DNA from 3 places in the Sinorhizobium sp. KGO-5 genome. Region 1 is predicted to be linked to each of the others. Evidence: predicted binding sites of a transcription regulator. Region 1 holds the regulator's gene; each other region holds the start of a gene.
The links. Region 1 encodes LexA, which represses DNA repair genes until DNA is damaged. Its sites were predicted from a motif close to TGTTCNNNNTGTGTTCNG; they were not measured.
Positions count from the first base shown of each region.

Region 1 (7,732 bases):
CAGGCCCGCGAGATCGAGCCCGAGATGCGCAAGCGCCTGGCGCAGCGCTTCCGTGTCCAGAGGCTTCAGCCGCAAAGGCAGGCAACGCGAGCGGATGGTCGGCAGGAGTTTTCCCGGCGCATGGGTGAGCACCAGAAACAGCGAACGGCGCGGCGGCTCCTCCAACATCTTCAAAATGGCATTGGCGGCGTTGCGGTTGAGATCGTCGGCCGGATCGATGATGACGATGCGCCAGTTTCCGGTGCCCGACGTCTGGCCGAAGAACTTGCCGGCGCGGCGAACCTCGTCGACCGTGATCGCGCCCTTCGTCCTGCCCGTCTTTTCGTCCACTGGGCGCGCGAGATGCAGGAGATTGTGCGATGCGCCCGAACCGAGCTGTCTCGTGACGATAGAGGCGGGATCAGGGTCGGCAAGCCTTTCGGGGGCGTCTGCCGGATCCGGATGGCTCAGGACATGATTGGCGAAGCGGAAGGCGAGTGTGGCCTTGCCTATCCCCTCCGGCCCTTCGATCAGGATCGCGTGATGACCCTTTCCGGACCGGTAGCTCTGTGCGAGAAAGGCTTCCGCCTCCCGATGACCGAAGAGCTTGCTGTTCATCACGGGAGCAAGCGCGCCCTCCAGCACACCTGGCTGTTCCGGGGTCATGACGTCGCTTCCGCATTCGAGGGTTGCGGCTTGCCCTCAAGCGGCAATAGCGCCTCGACGAGACTCAATACTTCGGCAGCGATCGCGGTCGGCGGACGGTTGGCATCGACGACGCGGCATCGCTCCGGATCGGCCGCGGCAATATCGAGAAAGGCTTCGCGCCGCTTTTCATGCGTCGCCAGCTGTTCCTTTTCAAATCGGTCGGGACTGTCGTTTGCGGCGCGCCGGCGGGCGCGCTCCAGCCCGACCGAGGCGGGAAGATCGAAAATGATGGTGCAGTCGGGAATGACACCGTTCACCGCAACGCGTTCCATGGTCTCGACGAAAGCCGGTTCCAGATTGCCCGTCACGCCCTGATAGACGCGCGAGGAATCCATGAACCGATCGCAAAGGACGATCGTTCCTTGCTGGAGCGCCGGCCGGATCACCTCCTCGACATGGTCGCTGCGGGCGGCCGCAAAGAGGATCGCCTCCATCCGGACTCCGAAGGACTCCGCCGCGCCCGAAAGAAGGACGTGGCGAACGGCTTCGGCACCCGCGGAGCCTCCCGGCTCGCGCGTGGTGAGCACGCGGTAGCCGCGCGCGCTCAGCGCTTGCGCAAGAAGGCGCATCTGGGTCGACTTACCGGCCCCCTCTCCCCCCTCGAATGTTATGAACAAACCCTTGGTCAGCGACACTTCAATTCCCGGATCGGCGTGCATTATCGTCCCTGTTTAGCCGATCGGTCCCGCGGAAGGAACCGTCGCAAAGCGCATTTGTCACAGCCAGAAGAACAGCAGTTCCTGCAGCGCGTCGAGCGCCCGGCTCGTGAGCGTTCCGGACTCGACCGCCCTCGCCGTCTTCACGGGAACTTCCCGCAGCAGCTTGTCCCCGTTCCAGAGCTTGACGACGCCGACCTGCTGACCGGCAGCGACGGGTGCGTTGAGCGGCCATTTGTAGACGATGCGTGCCGTCAGCCGTTCGGGATTTTTTACCGGCAGCAGAACGTCGACCGGGCTGCCCGCCACGAGCGCCACTCGGGAATCCGCGCCGCCGTAGACGCTCGCCTCTCCGATGGTTTCACCATCTGCGAAAATGCGCCGTTTCTCGAAAGCGGTCATCGCCCAATCCAGGACCCTGCGGCTCTCGTCGATTCTCTCCTTTTCGCTCTCGAGGCCCCCCATCGCGAGAAAGACGCGGCGGTCGCCGCGTTGCATCGAGACGGCGAGCGAGAAGCCGAAACCCTCCGCAAAGCCGGTCGCCAATCCATCGACGCCGACATTTGCCGCGATCAGAGGGTTCTTGTTGCGCTGAAGGATCTTGTTCCACTCGAATTCCGGCTGCGAATAGAGCCGATAGTAATTCGGGTGCGCCTCGTAGAGGTGCCGCGTAAGGGCGACGAGTTCGCGCATCGTGATCTTGTTTTCCGGATGCGGCAGCCCCGTGGCATTCCTGAATGTGGCGACCGGCAGCCCCAGCTCGCGGGCCCGCTTGGTCATCAGTTCGGCAAAAGCAGCCTCGCTGCCAGCCATTCCCTCAGCCAGGACAATGCACGCATCGTTGGCGAGTTGCACCGTTGCGCCCTGGATGAGATCGGCAACGCGAATCCTGGATTTGATCGCGGCGAACATCGTTGCAGTGCCGGAGGGGGCCCCGCCTGTACGCCACGCATGTTCAGAAACCTCGAAACTCGTCTCGGACGTCAGTTCGCCCTTATCCAGGGCCTCGAAAACCACCTCCATCGCCATGAGTTTGGCGAGCGAGGCAGGCGGGACGGGTGCATCCTCGTCGCGTGAAAAGAGCACTGTGCCCGTCTCGGCATCGACGAGATATATCTGCTTCGCTTTGGTGTCGAAGGCGGGCGTCTGTGCGACCGCTTGTCCCGAAACGATGGCCGCGAGGAAACCTACGACCGCAAGCCACTTCATGCGCATGAGAAACTCCGGTTCTGCATGGGCATATCAGCGCGAAAAGCCCTCTTCAACCGGCGTCAGCGCGAGTCGGCGTTTCGGTACTGGCGCTTCGCATAGGCGAGAATGGAATCGGGGGTCAGCGGATTGCGATCGACCATGATCGCCTCGAAGGGCGAAGGCTTGTCGCTGACGCGAACTTCGACGTAGGCCGCAGCATAGGCCATGCTGCCATCCGGCAGCGGGATCAATTGCGGGCGCGACGTCGGCATGGGGCCGATCTGCGGCAGAACGACGAATTCGCCGAAGGCGCTTGGTGCCGCCGAGGCCTGCGCCGGCTTTGCGAGCGCGTTCACCGGCACGCCGGCATCGAGCGTCGATCTGTTCGGAACCGGAACGGCGCGGAGATTCGGAACCATGTCGCGCAGCGGCTCGTTGGAAGCCACCATCACGCCTGAGGCGATCTGCCCTTCCGGCATCACGCTCGGGCCACGGTCGCCCTTCCTGACGTACGAAGCCATGAGGTAGGGCATGTCATTGCCTTCGAGGGGCGCACGACCGACATATTGAACGCGAACATTGGCGCTTCCCTTGCGCTTGATGTCCAGCAGGTCGGCGGTTTTCGAAGAGACGTCGATGATCCGGCCGTATTCATAGGGGCCGCGATCATTGACACGGACGATGACGGACGTGCCGTTCTCCAGGTTGGTCACGCGCGCATAGCTCGGCAACGGAAACGTCGGGTGAGCGGCCGAAAGGTGATGCTTGTCATAGACCTCGCCATTGGCCGTCAGCCGGCCGTGGAAGGCAGACCCGTACCAGGAGGCCATCCCGCTCTTGTCGTAGCCGAAATCCTCCTTCGGCTGATACCACTTGCCCTTGACCTGATAGGGTTTCCCTACCTGGTAGCGGCCACCGCCCTTGGGAATGTTGTTTCCGGTAGCGACTCTGGGGCTGGCTTTGACGCCATAGACGGACTCGGCGAAGTATTCCTTGCTCCGCGACTTGGTCTTCTTGACGCTCGACGTCGACCCGCAGGCCGCAAGCACCGCGCAAAGCAACGGAACCGCTGCGAGACGGAGCCCCCTCACAAGATATGCCGCACCGTTATTGGATGTCATCTGTCCCACAAGATCATTCGCAAAGCCGCACCCGAAATCCGCTCCTGCAGCGCTCGCGCATCCGACCGAACGCGCAACGATCGTCGCAATCGTGCAGTAGTTCCCCCCGCGAGAATTTCGCCGTCCCGAAACGGAACAGTCGAACAATCATGACAACAACAAGGCGAAATTGCGAACCGGAGGACGAACGGAGGCAAAAAAACGCTCGCTATGGTTTACGAAACGTAAATGAGTCGCTGGACCATGGTCCGATAGAGCGCGCCAAAGGTCCGAAACCCGTTGCCGGGTTTCCCTGCCGATACATATCGCAATAAGCACCCGCGTGGCTCGTCGGCCGCGGGGTGCGGCGGCCTCAGAGCTGGCCGAAGCTTCCCGTCGGTGCAACTCTGAGGCTCCGTCCCCGGTTGGCGTGGTGCCCGTGCTCCGGCCCAAGTCCGAGAGGATCTCGCAATGGACGACAGATACGATTATGGGCCGCCGGAGCGACGGGCGGCAACCGGCCTCCCCCTAGGCATAATGCTCCTGTCGATGTTGGCGATTGCCGTTTATCTGCTTGCCGGAGCGGCGCTCCTGGACGGCAGAAGCCGGGATGTCGCGACCTACGTCGCCCGGGCAGGCGACGAAAGTCCGACTGCGGCGCCGGACAGCGGACTCCGCCCGTGACGATGGCCCACAACCGTGCCACGGGCGTATGCGGCGCGGCACGCCTCGAATGCAAGCAAATGCTCCGGAGCAAGTTGACGCTGTGATCAAAGCTGCTAAAAAGCCAGCCGTTGGTGAATGGGCAGCAAACCCGGTAGCGATCGCCGGTCCATCGAGAACTCGGAAACGAATTTCACGAAGCTCCGCAATCACCTGGAAGAGTGGCCGAGCGGTTTAAGGCACCGGTCTTGAAAACCGGCGTGCGTGAAAGCGTACCGTGGGTTCGAATCCCACCTCTTCCGCCATTTCAGAATTGATCCGGGCACGCCGGAATTCCCAGCTTCTCGTCACTGATGGCCGTCTTCCCCACCCGCAAGGCTCGTGGCTGCCCTGCCCTTCCGACGCTTTGCGTCACCTGCAGGAGCGGAAGAAGCTGCTTTGGGACTCCATCGCGAAGGGGCGATATTCGGATGGGTGAATTGCAGCGTGCCCTACCGGGCGGCAAGGGTGAAGCCGGCAAACGGAATGCACTGGTGCGCGGGGCCGAAAAATCTTATACAATGGGTGACCAGTGGGGTCGTAGCTCAGTTGGGAGAGCGCCGCAATCGCACTGCGGAGGTCGAGGGTTCGACTCCCTTCGACTCCACCATTCCCCTCTTTTGTCCAGCCCGGAGACCCAGGTAACGGATCTTACCTGAGCTAACATCCACCGATGCCGGACGTCAGGTTGCGGAGCCCGGGCGATGCCGCGGCTCGGCTGCGCTTGCCAAAAAAGCTGATTTGAGAGAAAGTTTTAGTCTGACCCGTTCGAGGTCTGGGCAACTCCCGCGAGTGGAGAAAAACATGCCTGTTAAATCTTTGGTGGCAGCCGTAATTTTTTCCCTCTTCGCCCTTTCGGGGTGCGCCAGCACAGGCTCGACCAACACGACCTATACCCAGTGGTACGGGCCCTATCCCGAGCCTGAATTCGACGTTCTTACGCCGGGCGGACTGCGGCTTGCCTATTAGCATGGCGTAGGCGAGCGACTGGGCCGGCCGCTGTAAGTGAGCGTACGCCCCTGCCCCCAGATTCCGAGCGATCGCCATCGCACGCCGGATGGAAAGCGGACAGGCATTCAGCAGCAAGCGGTATTCACGGAATTTTAGGCACTTGCGGAACACATATGGAACAGATAGGTTCTGTTCTTGATTTGTTTCGCGATTCTGGAGTGACGCCATGCTGACCCGCAAGCAACAGGAATTGCTTCTGTTCATTCATGAACGAATGAAGGAATCCGGGGTTCCGCCGTCCTTCGACGAGATGAAAGATGCCCTGGACCTTGCCTCCAAATCGGGCATCCATCGTCTGATCACCGCACTCGAAGAGCGCGGGTTCATTCGCCGGCTACCGAATCGCGCTCGAGCCCTCGAAGTCATCAAGCTGCCGGAGGCCTATGCCGGTGTTTCGCAGGTCCGCCGCGGCTTTTCGCCGAGCGTGATCGAAGGCAGTCTGGGCAAGCCTGCGGCCCCGCCCCCCGCACCGAAACCGGCGCCCCCGGCCGAGATCGCATCGGTCGCTGTCCCGGTCATGGGCCGCATTGCCGCCGGCGTGCCGATTTCCGCAATCCAGAACAACATGCACGATATTTCCGTACCGGTCGAAATGATCGGCAGCGGCGAGCACTACGCTCTCGAGATCAAGGGTGATTCGATGATCGAGGCCGGCATCCTCGATGGCGATACGGTGATCATCCGGAACGGAAGCACTGCCACCCCCGGGGATATCGTCGTCGCCCTGATCGACGACGAGGAAGCAACTCTGAAGCGTTTCCGTCGCAAGGGCGCCTCTATTGCGCTCGAAGCCGCCAATCCGGCTTACGAGACACGGATATTCGGTCCGGATCGGGTCAAGATCCAAGGCAGGCTTGTCGGCCTCATCCGGCGGTACCACTAGCCTCCCGACGAGGTGTGCAGGCGTTTCCCACGGAAGTACGCAATTTCAAAGCGTTAGAAGTGGGCGCATTGCGCCTTGGGGCGCTATGGCCACGCCTCCACAGAACCGAAGCCATATTTATACAGAATAAAAAAGACCCTATTCCAAATGTACCCTCTTGCGGATTGCGGGCAATCATTCTAAATCCGCGCCACGATTTGAAAATCGCAGATCGTAGAGGCCTCGTGGCGGAGTGGTGACGCAGAGGACTGCAAATCCTTGTACCCCGGTTCAATTCCGGGCGAGGCCTCCAAAAAACCACCCCTATTCAGCTTTGTTACCGACAAATCTTACCTGCGTCAGACGAAGGCGAACTCCGCGCCCGCAAAGACGAAGTTGGCAGCGCTGAGGTCGGCAGCGTGGATGCCGATCAGAGTGACCTGATCGACCGTGCCATTCAACTGCAGGACAGCGTTCCCGTCAGCATCGTTGCCGATGTTGGGCAAAAAATCAGCGAAGTCGTCGTAGCCATAGCCAGCGATTTGGATGACGTCCTTGTCCAATTCGAAGTCGAAGATCTCATCCCGACCACTGTTTCGTGAAAACAGGAACTGATCGGCACCGGTCTCGACCGCGAAGCCTGCGGTCAGTCGACCATCACCCCAGAGCTGATCGTTACCGGTGCCGCCGATCAAGAGGTCGTTCCCACCCGCGGTGTCCACGCCGACCTCTGCATCGCCATACAGGACATCATTGCCTTTGCCTCCGTCGAGCAGGTCGTCGCCGCCACTGCCGCCACGTGAGAAAAGAACGTCTCCAACGAGAAAGTCATTGCCCGAACCACCATACAGGTGGTCGTTGCCGCCAATGCCGGATTCCACGACGCCCTGGTCGAGGCCATCCCCGTAGAGCTTGTCATGGCCCTCTCCGCCCTGGAGGCGATCGTTCCCGCCAACGAAAAAATCGCCCAGGGAGAAAGCGTCGCCCGAGAGAGTATCGTCTCCGGCGCCGCCGTCGAGCCAGTCGTCTCCACCACGTCCGCTGAGGCAATCGTAGCCATCGCCATAGAGTGTATCGTTGCCTTTGCCGCCCGAGAGACGATCATTCCCTCCGGCGACGGTAGCGGAATCAATCGCATCGATCTGGAAGGCATCGCCGTACAGCGTGTCGTCGCCGGCGCCGCCGTCGAGCTGGTCGTCGCCACCACGCCCCTGATTGGAGATCGTCCAAGCGTCGCCGAAGAGCGTGTCGTTGCCCCCAAGGCCGTCAAGGCTGTCGCGGCCACCCTGCCCCGAAGACAGGAAGCCGCCGATTTCGGAGACTCCTAGGCTATTGCCGGTCGTGAACGGGTCTCCGAAGATAATATCCGGATCGTTCGTTCCGAAGATGTGGTTGTCCAGCCCGAGCCAAGGGGCGATGCCACCGATCAGATGCGCCATTTTTCTCTCCACAGTGCTGTAAAGTAGGCGATGCTCGTCTTGGGAAACCCGGACGGCCTTCGCGGCGCCGACTTCGTCGGGCTC
Region 1 covers NZ_BDIZ01000005.1:276,448-284,179, reverse strand. Annotated here, with positions in the region: gene BHD07_RS22000 (DNA polymerase III subunit delta') at 1-645, opposite strand, end outside; gene tmk (dTMP kinase) at 642-1,346, opposite strand; gene BHD07_RS21990 (D-alanyl-D-alanine carboxypeptidase family protein) at 1,404-2,558, opposite strand; gene BHD07_RS21985 (septal ring lytic transglycosylase RlpA family protein) at 2,615-3,655, opposite strand; gene BHD07_RS21980 (hypothetical protein) at 4,106-4,318, shown strand; tRNA gene BHD07_RS21975 (tRNA-Ser) at 4,513-4,602, shown strand; tRNA gene BHD07_RS21970 (tRNA-Ala) at 4,871-4,946, shown strand; gene BHD07_RS21965 (hypothetical protein) at 5,141-5,305, shown strand; gene lexA (transcriptional repressor LexA) at 5,514-6,230, shown strand; tRNA gene BHD07_RS21955 (tRNA-Cys) at 6,449-6,522, shown strand; gene BHD07_RS21950 (calcium-binding protein) at 6,569-7,648, opposite strand.

Region 2 (7,732 bases), on a different contig from region 1:
AGATTCATGCCGGAAGCGTAGTCGCCGAGAAGGACTGTCACGTCGCCGCCGAGGTCGTTGGCGCGCTCGCAGATGGATGTGATGCGGCGCGCAGACATCCAGGGTTCGCAGGCGTGAATATCCGCGAGCGCGACCAGGCGGAGCTTAAGGCCGGGCGTCCAGCCCGGTGGCGTCACGGCGTAGCGGGCCACCCTCAGACGCGCAAGCGGTTCGATGGCGAAGGCGTAGCTGCCGAGGGCCACGGCGCTCGCCAATCCACCGCCGAGGACCTTCATGAAGCCCCGCCGGGTGATCATTTCAATCGTCCTCGAGCGTCAGCCGGAATTGGCTTGCCTCGACATCCCGTGGCGGATTGAGGCCGAGATGCTTCCAGGCATTCGCCGTGAGCACGCGACCACGCGGCGTGCGCTGGATGAAGCCCTGCTGGATCAGATAGGGCTCGATGATGTCTTCGATCGCGTCGCGCGGCTCGGAAAGCCCGGCGGCGATGGTCTCGATCCCCACCGGCCCCCCGCCGAAATTCTGGGCGATCATCGTCAGATACCGCCGGTCGAGCTGGTCGAGACCCATGCTGTCGACGAGCAGCCGGGTCAGCGCCTCGTCGGCAATCTTCCGCGTCACGGCCTCCGCCCGTGCGACTTCGGCGAAGTCGCGCACCCGGCGCAGGAGACGGCCGGCAATGCGAGGCGTGCCGCGCGCACGGCGGGCAATCTCGCGCGCGCCTTCGTCGGTCATGCCGAGACCCATCAGCCGCGCGCCACGCCGGACGATCAGCTCCAACTCCTCGACCGTATAGAAATTGAGCCGCACGGGGATGCCGAAGCGATCGCGCAGCGGCGTCGTCAGCAGTCCGAGGCGCGTCGTCGCCGCCACCAGGGTGAACTTCGCGAGATCGATCTTCACCGAACGGGCCGCCGGCCCCTCGCCGATGATGAGGTCGAGCTGGAAATCCTCCATGGCCGGATAGAGGATTTCCTCGACGGCCGGATTGAGGCGGTGGATTTCATCGATGAAGAGCACGTCGCGCTCTTCGAGGTTGGTGAGCAGCGCCGCAAGGTCACCGGCCTTGGCGATCACCGGCCCGGAAGTCGAGCGAAAATTGACGCCGAGCTCCTTCGCCATGATCTGCGCCAGCGTCGTCTTGCCGAGCCCGGGCGGGCCGACGAAGAGTACGTGGTCGAGCGCTTCGCCGCGATTGCGCGCCGCCTCGATAAAAATCTTCAGATTGGCGCGCGCTTCCGCCTGGCCGGTGAAGTCGTCGAGCGTCTGCGGGCGCATGGTCGCATCGAGGTCTTCGCCTCGCTTTTCCGGCGCGATCAGACGTGCGGCTTCGCTCATGTCATTGCTTCCGTTTCGGGCTGTCCGCGGCCATAGGGGCACCGGCGTTGAGGCGCGGTCACCGTCGCTGCCGCGCTCAACCATAATAGCGGCGCCCGGATCAATCCAGCGAGAACGGCCAGCGTCCCTCTACTCCAATGCTTTTGTGGCCGCAGGAAGGCTCGCCGCTTCCTCACCGCGACAGCTCCTTCAAGCCGAGGCGGATCAGCTTGGCGCTGTCGCCGCCCTCCCCGCCGTTTTTCAGCGCAGCCGCAACGGCGTTGGCCGCCTGGTCTCGCGAATAGCCGAGATTGGTGAGCGCCGAGACCGCGTCCGCAACCGGCGCCGCGGCAACGCCTTCGCCGAGCTCCTGCTTCAGGCCGATCGACGGTGCCATCTCGCCGGCAAAGGCCGGAGCCTTGTTCTTGAGTTCGGTGACGATACGCACGGCAACTTTCGGACCCACGCCCGGCGCGCGCGAGATCGACGTCTTGTCCTGCAAGGCGATCGCGTTGGCGAGTTCCCCGGGGGTCAGCGTAGAGAGCACCGCCAGCGCCACCTTGGATCCCACACCCTGAACGCTCTGAAGCAGGCGGAACCATTCGCGCTCCAACGCGCTCAAGAACCCGAACAGCTTCAGCTGATCCTCGCGCACATAGGTCTCGATGAAGAGAACGGCCGCCTCTCCGGCGCTTCCGAGCTTTCCGAGCGTACGCGCCGAACAATGGGCGACATACCCGACCCCATGCACGTCGAGAACCACGTGATCCTCGCCGATCTCGTCTATCGTGCCCTTGAGCTTGCCGATCATCTGGTCTCTCTGGATGGTGTTGGTCCGTCGTCTTTGAAGAAATGCCGTTGCCCGGCCTACCCCGCAAGCGCCGCAAGGCGGCTCGTCACCGCCTGCCTGTTATGGGCGTGGCAGATGGCGATGGCGAGCGCGTCGGCGGCATCGTTGCCTTTGAACTCGGCCTTGGGCATCAGCACCTTCAGCATCATGTGTATCTGCTGCTTTTCGCCGTGGCCGACGCCGATCACGGCCTTCTTGACGGCGTTTGGCGCATATTCCGCGACCCTCAAGCCCGCCCGGGCCGGCACCAGCATGGCGATGCCGCGCGCCTGGCCGAGCTTCAGCGTCGCCGTCGCGTCCTTGTTGACGAAGGTCTGTTCGACAGCGGCCTCGTGCGGCTGATAGCCGTGCACCACCTCGGCAAGCCCGTCATGCAACTGGCAGAGGCGGGAGGCAAGGTCCATCTCGCCATCGGAAGTGACGGTGCCGGAAGCGACGAAACGCAGCGAATTGCCGAGTGTTTCGATGACCCCCCAGCCGGTGCGCCTCAAGCCCGGATCGATGCCGATGATGCGAATCGTAGTCTGCATGCTTCACCCTATTTCGGTCGGCGGGACGCTGCCAGCAAAAAGTGAACAAAACAAAAACATTGCACAGAAATGGTCGCGCCTTGCCTAAAAGCGCCGGTGCACCCTTGGCGTAAGGAAACTTGAACCTACATTGCGGAAGATCAATTTCTCTTAATTGAAAGCCCCGCCATGATCCCCTTCTCCATTCTCGACCTGTCGCCCATCACCGAAGGGGGCAGCATCGCAGAGTCGCTCGAAAATTCGCGGCGGCTGGCAATCACCGCGGAGGAGAACGGCTATGAGCGCTTCTGGCTGGCCGAACACCATGGCATGAAAGGCATTGCCAGCGCCGCGACGTCTCTCGTGATTTCGCATGTGGCTTCGGCCACGCGGACGATCCGCGTCGGCTCGGGCGGCATCATGCTGCCCAATCATTCACCGCTCGTCATAGCCGAGCAATTCGGCACGCTTGCGGCGCTTTACCCCGGCCGCATCGATCTCGGCCTCGGCCGCGCGCCCGGCACGGACATGAGAACGGCGCAAGCGCTCCGCCGCAACATGGAGGCGAGCGCCAACAACTTCCCCAACGATGTCGTCGAACTGCAGGCGTTGCTCGGCCCGGCGACCGAAGACCAGAAGATCATCGCCGTTCCGGGCGCGGATTCGAACGTGCCGATCTGGCTGCTCGGTTCGAGCCATTTCAGCGCCCATCTCGCCGGCATGCTCGGCCTTCCCTTCGCCTTCGCCTCGCATTTTGCGCCGGACATGCTGCTTTCCGCACTCGAAATATATCGCGAGCGCTTCACCCCGTCGCCCCAGCTCGACAAGCCGCATGTCATGGTGGGCGTCATGGGTGTCGCCGCGGACACCGACGATGAGGCGAACCACCTCTTCACCTCCATGCAGCAATCCTTCGTCGCGCTTCGCCGCAATGCCCGCGGGCGCTTCCCGCCGCCGGTCAAATCGATGGACGGCCTCTGGAGCCAGGACGAGAAGATTTTCGTCGACCATGCAATGAGCTACGCGGTGGTCGGCGGCCCCGAGACGATCCGCCGAAAGATCGAGGCATTCGTGGATCTCACCCGGGCGGACGAGCTGATCGTCTCAATGCCGATCTTCGACATGGAAGCGCGGTTGCGGTCGGTGAAGCTGTTTGCCCAAGCGCAACGCGATCTCGCCGCCGCCTGACGCGAACAGCAATTGACCCGCATCGCTCGGAGCGATGCGGGTCAATTGCAACGGATATTCCGAACGCTCAGGCGGAAAGCTTCGCCAGAACCTCGTCGGAGACCTCGAAGTTCGAATAGACGTTCTGGACGTCGTCGTCATCTTCGAGATTGTCAATGAGCTTCATCAGCGACTGTGCCTTTTCCTCATCCACCGGCACGGTATTCTGCGGCTTCCAGACGGCCTTTACGGTCTCCGCCTCGCCGAGCGTGCCTTCGAGCGCTTTCGATACTTCGCCGATATCCTCGAAGCCGCAGGTGATGGTGTGGCCTTCCTCGTCGGTCTCGACGTCGTCGGCACCCGCTTCGATTGCCGCTTCCATCACCTTGTCGGCGTCGCCGGCGGAAAGCTTGTAGGTGATTTCACCGACCCTATCGAAGGAGAAGGAAACCGAACCGGTTTCGCCGAGCGCCCCGCCCGCCTTGGTGAAGGTGGAGCGTACGTTGGAGGCGGTGCGGTTGCGGTTGTCCGTCAACGCCTCGACGATGACTGCGACGCCGCCCGGGCCGTAGCCCTCGTAGCGGACTTCTTCGTAATTCTCGGCATCGCCGCCCGCAGCCTTCTTGACCGCGCGTTCGATATTGTCCTTCGGCATCGACTGCGCCTTGGCGTTCTGGATCGCCAGACGCAGGCGCGGGTTCATCGTCGGGTCGGGAAGGCCGGTTTTTGCTGCGACGGTGATTTCGCGCGCGAGCTTGGAAAACATTTTGGAGCGCACCGCATCCTGACGGCCCTTGCGGTGCATGATGTTCTTGAACTGTGAATGGCCAGCCATGACGCCCTCTGCATGCGTGATTTTGGTGAGATCGGGCGCCTTATAGTTTCATTGCCGCGTCCAGTCCAGCAGGCGCGTCGTGTTTTCAGGAGACGGAAATGCGCTGCGGCGGTCCTCAAACACCCTGCAGGACATAGATGAGCGGTCTCCTCGGCAGGGAGCGCAGCGACACCTTCACGGAAGGTTCCGTGGCGAAGCGCTTGTCGAAGTCGTCTCCGAACATCGCCAGAAAGTTGTTGGTCATGGGCCTGTGCATCGGCAGGATCAGCGCCGAGCGCAGCCGCGAGACGACGCGGCTCATGCTCTCCGCTCCCATCGTCAGACCGCCGTCCACCGGCACCATGAGCACGTCGAGCCGGCCGATTTGCCGGTAATGGCTTTCGTCGAGCTCGTGGTGCAGATGGCCGAGATGGCCGATGCAGAGCCCGGCAATCTCGAAAATGAAGATCGAATTGCCGTCCCGTTCCATTCCCTCGAAACCCGAACGGATATCCGTGGTCACATTGCGGATATAGGCGTCGCCGACGACGAGGTCATGATCCGCCGGCTCGCCGTTGTCGCCCCAGCCGTGCAGGACATGCCGGATCGCCGGATCCGGCGCCAGGGTGTAATGACTGGAATGGGCCCTGTTCATCGTCACCACCGTTGGCGGGGACGGCGTGCGGAACCAGCCGTTGTAGTCGGTGGCGATCGAAACTCCGCCCGGCGTTTCGATCAGGAAGGTCGAATGACCGAGAAAGGTGATCGTCACCTCGCTTGTGTCGGCAGAGGCCACGGGAGCGGCGGCGGGGGCCGAGAAGCTGGCGAACGTCGCCGCCGGCGTGGCTGCCGCGATCGCCTGGCATTGGCTCACATGGGCTTCCGCCTGCTGCGCGTGCGCCGGTGTCGGCCAGAGCGCATGGATTATCCAGATGACGGTCACGGTGTAGGCAAGGTATCGCAGCAGCATCCTTCACCTCTCGCATGTGCGGGAAGAAAAACTTGCTCTGGTACTCCGCCCGCATAGCGCATTGCTGCTCATGCCGGGCGGCACGCAGGATCATTCAAGGTCGCGGTCGCGTCCAGCGTCTAACGACCGGCGGCCGCTCACAATTGCGTCATTGCCGATGCACCGGTCTCTTCACTCCCCCGGCGCCGGCGCCGGCGCGGCAGCCGGTGCACGCTTGCGCCGCAATGAGCGCAGGGCCACATAGAAGACCGGCGTCAGGAACAGGCCGAGGACGGTGACCCCGAGCATGCCGGCAAAGACCGCCGTGCCGAGCGACTGGCGCATTTCGGCGCCGGGTCCCGTGGCGATGACCAGCGGCACGACGCCGAGGATGAAGGCGAAAGCGGTCATCAGGATCGGCCGCAGCCTGAGCCGGCTCGCATCGATCGCCGCCTCGATGGGCGTCTTGCCCTCCTCCTCGCCCTGGCGGGCGAATTCCACGATGAGGATCGCGTTCTTCGCGGCAAGACCGATCAGGACGATAAGCCCGATCTGGGTCAGCACATTGTTGTCGAAGCCCCGGATCGAAACGCCGAGAAGCGCCGCGAGCACGGCAAGCGGCACGATCAGGATGATGGCCAGCGGCAGCACCCAGCTTTCGTATTGCGCAGAGAGCGCCAGGAAAACGAAGACCACCGAAAGCGCGAAGATGAAGACCGCAGTGTTGCCGGTCTGGCGCTCCTGCAAAGCGAGTTCCGTCCATTCGAAGGTGGTGCCCTGCGGCAGGATCTGACCTGCAAGCGCTTCCATCTTGTCGAGGGCGCTGCCCGTCGAAACGCCCGGCGCCGGATTGCCCTGAACGGGGACCGAGACATACATGTTGTAGCGCTGGACGAGCGCCGGTCCGCTCGTATCGCGGATCTCGACGAGCGTGCCGAGCGGCACCAGGGCGCCCGAGGCGGAGCGTACCTTAAGCGCAAGTATGTCCTCCCGCTCCAGCCGGAATTGCTGGTCGGCCTGGGCACGGACCTGATAGACGCGGCCGAAGGCGTTGAAATCGTTGACGTAGGACGTCCCCAGATTGATCGAGAGTGTCTCGAAGATGTTGGGAATCGGCACGTTCAGCGCCCGCGCCTTGTCGCGATCGATCGCCAGGAAGAATTGCGGGCTGGAGGCCGTGAAGGTGGTGAAGACGCCGGTCAGCCCCTCCGTCTGGTTGGCCGCTCCCATCATCTGATGGGCGAGCCCGAGCGCCCGGCGCATGTCGGCGCTCTGGCGGTCCATGATCTGCATCTTGAAGCCGCCCGAATTGCCGATGCCTCGCACGGAGGGTGGCGGAACGGCGATGATGAAAGCCTCCTGAATGCCTTGCATCGCACCGAAGATCTGGCCGATGATCTGTTCCGCACTCAGCTTTTGCTCGAGGCGTTCTTCGAAGCTGTCGAAGGGCGTGAATATCACGCCGGAATTGGATGCATTGGTGAAGGTCGCGCCGTTGAAACCGGCAAAGGCGACAGCATCCTTTACGCCGGGTACCTCCCGGATAATCTCCGAGGCCCGCCGGACGACCTTATCGGTGCGCTCGAGAGAGGCACCGTCCGGAAGCTGAATGACGACGATGGCATAGCCCTGGTCCATCGTGGGTATGAAGCCGCGAGGCACGACCTGTGCCATGTACCAGGTGGCTCCGAGCAGGGCGACGAAGACGACGAGCGCCCCGGCTAAGGCGATCCGCGTCCTGACGAGGTGGCGCACCGTCCATGCATACCCATCGGCCATGCGGTCGAAGCCGCGGTTGAAGCCGTTGGCAAAACCGCGGCCGATCCGCGTCAGGGGATTGCGGCTCTCATGCTCGTGGTTCTCGTGCGGCCGCAACAGGATTGCGGCAAGCGCCGGCGAGAGCGTCAGGGAATTGACCGCGGAGATCACCGTCGCGACTGCGATCGTCACCGCAAATTGCAGGTAGAACTGCCCGGCAATACCCGGAATGAACGCGGTCGGCACGAACACTGCCGTCAGGACGAGCGAGATCGCGATGACCGCGGCGCCCACCTCGTCCATCGTCACATGCGCCGCCTCTCGCGGCGTCATCCCGCGCGCAAGGTTGCGCTCGACGTTCTCGACAA
Region 2 covers NZ_BDIZ01000001.1:319,274-327,005, reverse strand. Annotated here, with positions in the region: gene BHD07_RS01455 (metallophosphoesterase) at 1-296, opposite strand, end outside; gene ruvB (Holliday junction branch migration DNA helicase RuvB) at 298-1,338, opposite strand; gene ruvA (Holliday junction branch migration protein RuvA) at 1,511-2,128, opposite strand; gene ruvC (crossover junction endodeoxyribonuclease RuvC) at 2,185-2,697, opposite strand; gene BHD07_RS01435 (LLM class flavin-dependent oxidoreductase) at 2,866-3,864, shown strand; gene BHD07_RS01430 (YebC/PmpR family DNA-binding transcriptional regulator) at 3,932-4,678, opposite strand; gene BHD07_RS01425 (MBL fold metallo-hydrolase) at 4,794-5,627, opposite strand; gene BHD07_RS01420 (efflux RND transporter permease subunit) at 5,799-7,732, opposite strand, start outside.
Region 2: a site for LexA is predicted at 2,739-2,756, ahead of ruvC (crossover junction endodeoxyribonuclease RuvC). Genes of this name have one in related genera too.

Region 3 (7,732 bases), on a different contig from region 1:
CCGGCAAGGTCAGGACCACGGGGCCGGGACGGCCGGACGTCGCGACGGCGAAGGCGCGCGTCACGAATTCCGGGATGCGCGCCGGATCGTCGATTTCGCCGACCCATTTTGCGACTTCGGTAAAGGCCCGGCGATACTCGATTTCCTGAAAAGCCTCCCGCTCGCGGGCGTCGCGCTGCACCTGGCCGATGAAGAGGATCATCGGAACCGAATCCTGCCGGGCCACGTGGAGGCCGGCGGAGGCATTGGTCGCGCCGGGGCCGCGGGTGACCATGCAGATGCCGGGCTCGCCCGTCAGCCGGCCCCAGGCATCCGCCATCATTGCGGCCCCGCCCTCCTGCCGACAGACGACGACCTCGATGTCGGCGTCGTAAAGCGCATCGAGCACCGCCAGATAGCTTTCTCCCGGTACGCAAGAGATGCGCTTCACCCCGTTTGCGGCAAGCGCCTCCACCACCAGTTGTCCGCCCGTTTTCATGTGCACCTCCCAAATGCTGTCCTGTTTCGCCGCTGTCAGATCGCCGGCGACACCGGCGCGATACCCGCCGTCTTCTGCACCTGTCGCTCGCGCCAGATGATATAAAGTCCTGAGCCGATGATGATCGCGATCCCCAGCCATTTCAGCGCGTCCGGCAGATCGCCGAAGACGAGCCAGCCGAAAATCGTCGCCGAGACGATCTCGAGATATTGCAGCGGCGCGAGCACCGAGGCCGGCGCCGCCCGATAGGCATAGACGCCGAGCACGCCGGAGATCGTCGCGGTGACGCCGACTCCCAACAGATAATACCAGGCGCGGCCGTCCGGCCAGACCGGATCGAAGACGCTCGATCCGCTGCCCTCGCCGAACCAGAGCAGCGCGAGACAGAAGAGGCCTCCCCAGATGCCGGCATGGAACTGCATCGACCAGGGGTCCTCGTTCTGCGCGACCATGCGCGTCACGAGCAGGAAAACGGCGAGACCGAAGGCGGCGACGATCGGCAGAAGCGCGACCCAACCAACTTCCTGCATGCTCGGCTGGATGACGAGCAGCGAACCGAGGAAGCCGACAGCGCAGGCGGTATAACGGCGCCAGCCGATCGTCTCCTTCAGGAAAATGCTGCCGAGAATGGTGAGGATGATCGGTTCCACGAAGAAGATGGCGATGGCATCGGCCACCTCCATGACCTTCAGCGTGGTGATGAAGGAAAGCATGGTCACCACCAAAAGGCCGCCGCGCAGCGCATGCAGCGCACTCTTGCGCCAGGTGAGATCGAACAGCGTGCCGCGCAGAAGGACGATCGGCAGGATGAAGACGATCTGCAGCAGGAAGCGTGCCGCCGTGATCTCGGCCGAGGGAACCGTCGCTATGGCGAGCTTCGAGAAGACGTCGATCAGCGGCGACAGCAACACCGAAAGGACCATCAGCGTCAGGCCGTAGGAGATCCGGTTGTGGTCGATTGCCGCCTTGGAAAGGGAGAGCTCGCTCATGGACGGTGCCGCTTTCCCCCGACTGCCTTCCTGCACCAGGCGGCGAACTCCGTCATCGCTTTTTCCCGTCCGATCTCGTTCAGCGTTTCGTGGCGCATGCCCTCGTGAATTGCGATCGTGACATCCGTCATGCCCCGCGCTTTCATGCGGTTGCCCAGCCAGCGAACGGCCTCTCCGTTGAGGGTGGAAGGATCGGCGCTGCCGCCGACGAGGTGAACCGGCAGGCTTGACGGTAGCCGCCACAGCCGGTCGGAGCGGGCCCCGGCAAAGGCGAAGGCGAATACGTCGAGCCACAGCGATACGGTCGGGTCGAAACCACAGAGCGGATCTTCGAGATATTTGGCAACCTCGCTTCTATCGCGCGAGAGCCAATCGAAATCGGTCTGCCGGTCGGCGATGCTGGTGCTCCAGGCACCGAAGGTGAGTTTCGTCACGAGCGGACTTGGCACGTCCGAACCCTTCAGCATCTTCTCGATCGCCAGCAGCAACTGGCCGCCGCGCCCGGCAAGGCCGGGCCGGAAATTGGAGTTCCACACAGCAAGCGCGTCGTAGAGTTCCGGATCGGTTTCGGCGGCGTTAAGCGCGATCAGGCCGCCCATCGAATGGCCGAACAGCACGACCGGCAGGCCGGGATGGCTGGCCACCGCCATATCGCGGAGCGCGCGGAGATCCGCGACGACCTTGGCAGCGCCATCCCGCTGCGCGAACATGGCGGGACACGCATCGGGGGCACAGCTCGTGCCGTGGCCGCGGTGGTCATGGGCGTAGACGTGGAAACCTTGGCCGGCCATGGCTTCGGCAAAGCGGGCATAGCGGCCGGAATGCTCGGCAAGGCCGTGGCTGATGACGAGAATGCCTTGCGGTTCACCCGCGGCGCCGAGATGGCGCCAGCCGAGCGTCGCGCCGGTCGGGCTTCGATGCGTCCTCACCTGCCCGAACATGCCATGCGCTCTCCCCCACTTGCGGATGCCGTGCGGATATCAAATCGATTTGGGTGGGAAAGGCAACCGCAGCTTGTTGCTCGTTGCGCATGAGATCACAACGAATCCGCAGATGCGATTCAGGGTTGCAATTTTCCCGTATATGGCGTTATTTGTTCCTGTTTTGTTTCCTTTAGAGGGTTTGGGGCAATGAAGACAAGGGCGATGATGCATCTGATCAGGTTGGCGGCGCTGGCGCTGGGTTTGGCGAATGCGCCCCTCGCTGCGGCTCAGGAGAGTGAGGCGAGCGAGGGCGAAACCGGCGCGGGAAGGACGGAATATGTCCTCGCCGTGAGCTGGCAGCCGGGATTCTGCGAGACGCGGCCCGATCGCAAGGAATGCGTCGATCAGACCGCGGATCGCTTCGACGCCACGAATTTCTCGCTTCATGGACTATGGCCGCTCAAGAAGAGCTATTGCGGCGTGGAAGCGGATCTGAAAGCGCGCGACCGCAAGGGCGATTGGCTGGAACTGCCGGAAGTCGCCATGGGGGACGAGACGGCCAAGCGCCTGCTCGTCGCCATGCCGGGCGTCATGTCCGGTCTGGACCGGCACCAATGGCTGCGCAACGGTACCTGCCAGACGGCAAATGCCGAGGACTATTTCGCGCTGCAGCTCCGGCTTCTGGACGAGCTCAACCGGTCGGCGGTGCGTGCGCTCTTCGCCGGCGGGATCGGCAGGGAACTCGACGAAAAACAGATCAAGCAGGCCTTCGACCAGACTTTCGGGGCGGGGGCCGGAGACCGGGTGCGCATGCGTTGCCAGTCGGTGAACGGCCGCGACGTGATTACCGGGCTGACGATCGGGCTCTCGGGCGACCTCTCGGGCAAAGCCGAGCTGGCGGATTTGATCCAGGCGGCGGGGCCGACGGAATTCAAATGCGCAAAGGGGGTCGCAGACGCTGCCGGGCGGGGCTGATCCGGACCGCAATTCGCATTGAGGAAGCGGCGGGGGAGCGTGGGGGCAAGGGCCTTTGGCGTTGCCCCGCCACCATAATTCGCCTACATAGCGGGCAAAATTCCCTTCCGATGCGGAGCATTTCCTTTATGGCACGTCAATTCATCTATCACATGGCCGGGCTGAACAAGGCCTACGGCAACAAGAAGGTCCTCGAGAACATCCATCTCTCCTTCTATCCGGAGGCGAAGATCGGCATTCTCGGCCCGAACGGGGCCGGTAAGTCGACCGTGCTCCGGATCATGGCCGGCCTTGATACCGAATATACCGGTGAGGCCTGGGTCGCCGAAGGTGCGAGGGTCGGCTATCTCGCACAGGAGCCGCAACTCGATCCTCAGAAGAACGTGCTCGATAACGTGATGGAAGGGGTGGCTGCCAAGAAGGCGATCCTCGACCGCTACAACGAGCTGATGATGAACTATTCCGACGAAACCGCGGAAGAGGGCGCCAAGCTCCAGGACGTCATCGACAGCCAGAACCTCTGGGACCTCGACAGTCAGGTGGAAATGGCGATGGAAGCGTTGCGTTGCCCTCCGGGCGATGCGGAGGTCACCAATCTCTCCGGCGGCGAGAAGCGCCGCGTGGCGCTTTGCAAGCTTCTGCTGTCGCAGCCCGAACTGCTTCTGCTCGACGAACCGACCAACCACCTCGACGCGGAAACGATCGCCTGGCTCGAAAAACACCTGCGCGAATATCCGGGCGCCGTGCTGATGGTCACGCACGATCGCTACTTCCTCGACAACGTCACAGGCTGGATTCTCGAACTCGACCGCGGACGGGGCATTCCCTATGAGGGCAACTACTCCGCCTATCTGCAGGCGAAGGCCAAGCGCATGGCGCAGGAAGGACGCGAAGAGGCTGCCCGCCAGAAGGCCATCAGCCGCGAGCAGGAGTGGATCTCTTCGAGCCCCAAGGCCCGCCAGGCGAAGTCCAAGGCTCGTATTCGCGCCTATGACGAGCTGGTCGAGGCGGCTGCGGACCGGCGTCCGGGCGATGCGCAGATCGTCATTCCCGTGGGCGAACGACTGGGGCAGGTGGTCATCGAGGCGGAGAATATTTCCAAGGGTTATGGCGACCAGCTGCTGATCGAAGGCCTGAGCTTCAAGCTGCCGCCGGGCGGCATCGTCGGCGTCATCGGCCCGAACGGCGCCGGTAAGACGACGCTCTTCCGCATGATCACCGGGCAGGAGCAGCCCGACGACGGTTCCATCCGGATCGGAGACAGCGTGCAGCTCGCCTATGTCGACCAGAGCCGCGATGCGCTCGACGCCAACAAGACGGTCTGGGAAGAAATCTCGGGCGGCAACGACATCATCAAGCTCGGCAAGCACGAGGTCAACTCGCGGGCCTATTGCTCGACCTTCAACTTCAAGGGCGGCGATCAGCAGCAGAAGGTCGGCACGCTTTCGGGCGGACAGCGTAACCGCGTTCACCTTGCCAAGATGCTGAAGTCCGGCGGCAACGTCGTCCTGCTCGATGAACCGACCAACGACCTCGACACCGAGACCCTGGCCGCACTGGAAGATGCGCTGGAAAACTTCGCCGGTTGCGCTGTTATCATCAGCCACGACCGCATGTTCCTCGACCGCCTTGCCACCCATATCCTCGCCTTCGAGGGCGACAGCCACGTCGAGTGGTTCGAAGGCAATTTCGAGGATTATGAAAAGGACAAGATCCGCCGCCTCGGCCCGGACTCGGTCAACCCGAAGCGCGTAACCTACAAGCGCCTGACGCGTTGACCGTCATAGGTTTGCGGCGGCGCATCGCTGACGGCGTTCTTTGAGTCTGTACATCCAGCGAAGGCGGCCTCTCCCGGTCGCCATCGCCGGGCTTCGCCGCCGTAATCCTCGGGGCTTGACCCGAGGATCCGTTCACAAGCCACCGATACGCAAACAGGCGGCGTTACGCGCAGTCCCGTTGCATGCACCGCGTCATCCACGGAGTTCGGCTCCTATGCCCGGCGTGTGGATCCTCCGGTCCAGGCAGAGGATGACTGTCGGGGTCACGGCTGAGGATGAATGTCGGGGCCGAGGCAGAGGGGGTCGACGGGCAGAGCCGCTCCCCAAGCGTTCTGAAATCTCCACAAATCGTAGCGCGCCATTTGTCGGCCGGGCGACCGCAAGGTCCGGCCGTTCTATCCTCCAGGCGCCATTCTATTGCCTCTATGCGCAAATCTCTTGCGCAGCTGTCACAAATCACATAAACATATCTTTATGTGTTGATGGGGAAGGCTATGGCTGATCGGGAAACGCTTGGTTTGGATGCGCTGGTCGACGTCCTGAAGGCGGCGGGCGAGCCGACGCGCCTGCGCCTGCTGGCCCTTCTCTCGGCCGGTGACCTGACGGTCACCGATCTTACCGAAATTCTCGGGCAATCGCAGCCGCGCATTTCCCGTCATCTGAAATTGTTGGCCGAGGTCGCGCTCATCGATCGCTATCAGGAAGGCGCCTGGGCCTATTTCCGCCTGCGGCAGGAGGGCCGTCGCGTCGCGCTGATCCGCGAGCTTCTCGCATCGGCCGCAGCCGACGATGCAATTCTGGCCAGGGATGCCATCCGCCTTGCCACGTTGAAGAGAACCCGCGCGGAGAAGGCGCAGGCCTATTTCAGCCGCAACGCCGCCGAATGGGACAAGCTCAGACGTCTGCACATCGCCGAAGGCGACGTCGAGGCGGCGCTCAAGGCGATGGTCGGCGACGAGCCGGTCGACAGCCTGCTCGACCTCGGCACAGGAACCGGACGTATTCTGCAGCTCTTCGAGGGTATCTACCGCCGCGGGATCGGGGTCGACGCCAGCCGCGACATGCTGGCGGTCGCGCGGTCCAACCTGGACAAGGCCGGCATCACCAAGGCGTCGATCCGCCACGGCGACATCTTCAACCTGCCGCTTGATGGTCAATCCTTCGATCTCGTCACGATCCATCAGGTGCTGCATTATCTCGAGGAGCCCGAGGCGGCGATTGCCGAGGCGGCGCGCATGCTCGTCCCGGGCGGCCGGCTCGTGATCATCGATTTCGCGCCGCACGGGCTTGAACACCTGCGTGACGACCATGCCCATGCGCGCCTGGGCTTTTCGCACCAGACAATGAGCGAATGGCTGCAGAAGGCCGATCTTTCGCTCGAGAAGACGACCGATCTTGCGCCGGAAGGCGGGCAGGAGGGGAAGCTGACTGTCACCATCTGGCTGGCGCGCGATCAGCGCGCGGTCGAAACCGTTGCCGACTTGCCGCGCCAGCGCCTTCATGCAGGGGGAGTTTGAGAATGAACGGACGGACGCCTTATCCCGTGGACTGCGACGGTCTTAGATTTTCCTTCGAGTACTTCCCTCCGAAGAACGACGAGATGGAGGCGCAACTCTTTCAGACCGTCACGGCTCTCGCCGTCTTCGCGCCCGCCTTCGTCACCGTGACCTACGGTGCCGGCGGGTCGACCAAGGCGCGCTCCCTGACGACGGTCAAGCGGATGATCGGGGAGATGGAGATCCGGAATACGGCCGCGCATCTCACTTGCGTCGGCGCGCCGAAGGCGGAGGTGGATGCGGTCATCGACGAGTTCGTCGCCTGCGGGGTGCGCCATTTCGTGGCTTTGAGGGGTGATCCGCAAGGCGGTATCGGCAGCGTCTACGAGCCTTTCCCGGGCGGCTACGAAAATGCCGCCGCCCTCGTCGAGGCCCTGCGGGCGCGCGGCGATTTCGAGATCTCCGTCTCCGCCTATCCGGAAAAGCATCCGGAGAGCCCCGACGTCGCTGCCGACATAGACATGCTGAAGCGCAAGGTCGACAATGGCGCAACGCGCGCGCTTACGCAGTTCTTCTTCGACAATGACGACTTCGAGCGCTATCTGGAACGCGTAAGGCGCGCGGGCATCGCGATACCGATCGTACCCGGCATATTGCCGATCAATAATCTCACCCAGGTGCAGAAATTTGCCGGTCTTTGCGGCGCCAGAGTTCCGGAGTCGCTCGTTTCGCGGCTGAGCCCTCTTGACGATCAGCCGGAAGGGCGTTTCCGGGAGGCGGCCCATATCGCGGCCGAACAGATCACCGATCTCGTCCGGCGCGGCGTCAGCGATTTCCACCTCTACACGATGAACCGCCCGCAGCTCATCACTGCCGTTTGCGAACTGATGGGCTATGATCCGGAACTCGCGCCGGCTCAGCCCGCAGACACGGACCGCCCGGTCCGGGCGGTCGCGAGGGCATGACGGCCGACCTCGGATAAGCAGCACCATAGCGAAAGCCCATGAATGCCGCAGCATTCATGGGCTTTCTGATTGTTGCAGCCTGTCGAACTATTGCGCCTGAGCGGCGGTGAGACCTTGCTGCAAAATGG
Region 3 covers NZ_BDIZ01000004.1:48,102-55,833, reverse strand. Annotated here, with positions in the region: gene BHD07_RS18635 (thiamine pyrophosphate-binding protein) at 1-478, opposite strand, end outside; gene BHD07_RS18630 (DMT family transporter) at 514-1,467, opposite strand; gene BHD07_RS18625 (alpha/beta hydrolase) at 1,464-2,408, opposite strand; gene BHD07_RS18620 (ribonuclease T2) at 2,598-3,365, shown strand; gene ettA (energy-dependent translational throttle protein EttA) at 3,494-5,143, shown strand; gene BHD07_RS18610 (ArsR/SmtB family transcription factor) at 5,638-6,660, shown strand; gene metF (methylenetetrahydrofolate reductase [NAD(P)H]) at 6,663-7,604, shown strand.
Region 3: a site for LexA is predicted at 2,562-2,579, ahead of BHD07_RS18620 (ribonuclease T2). Genes of this name have one in related genera too.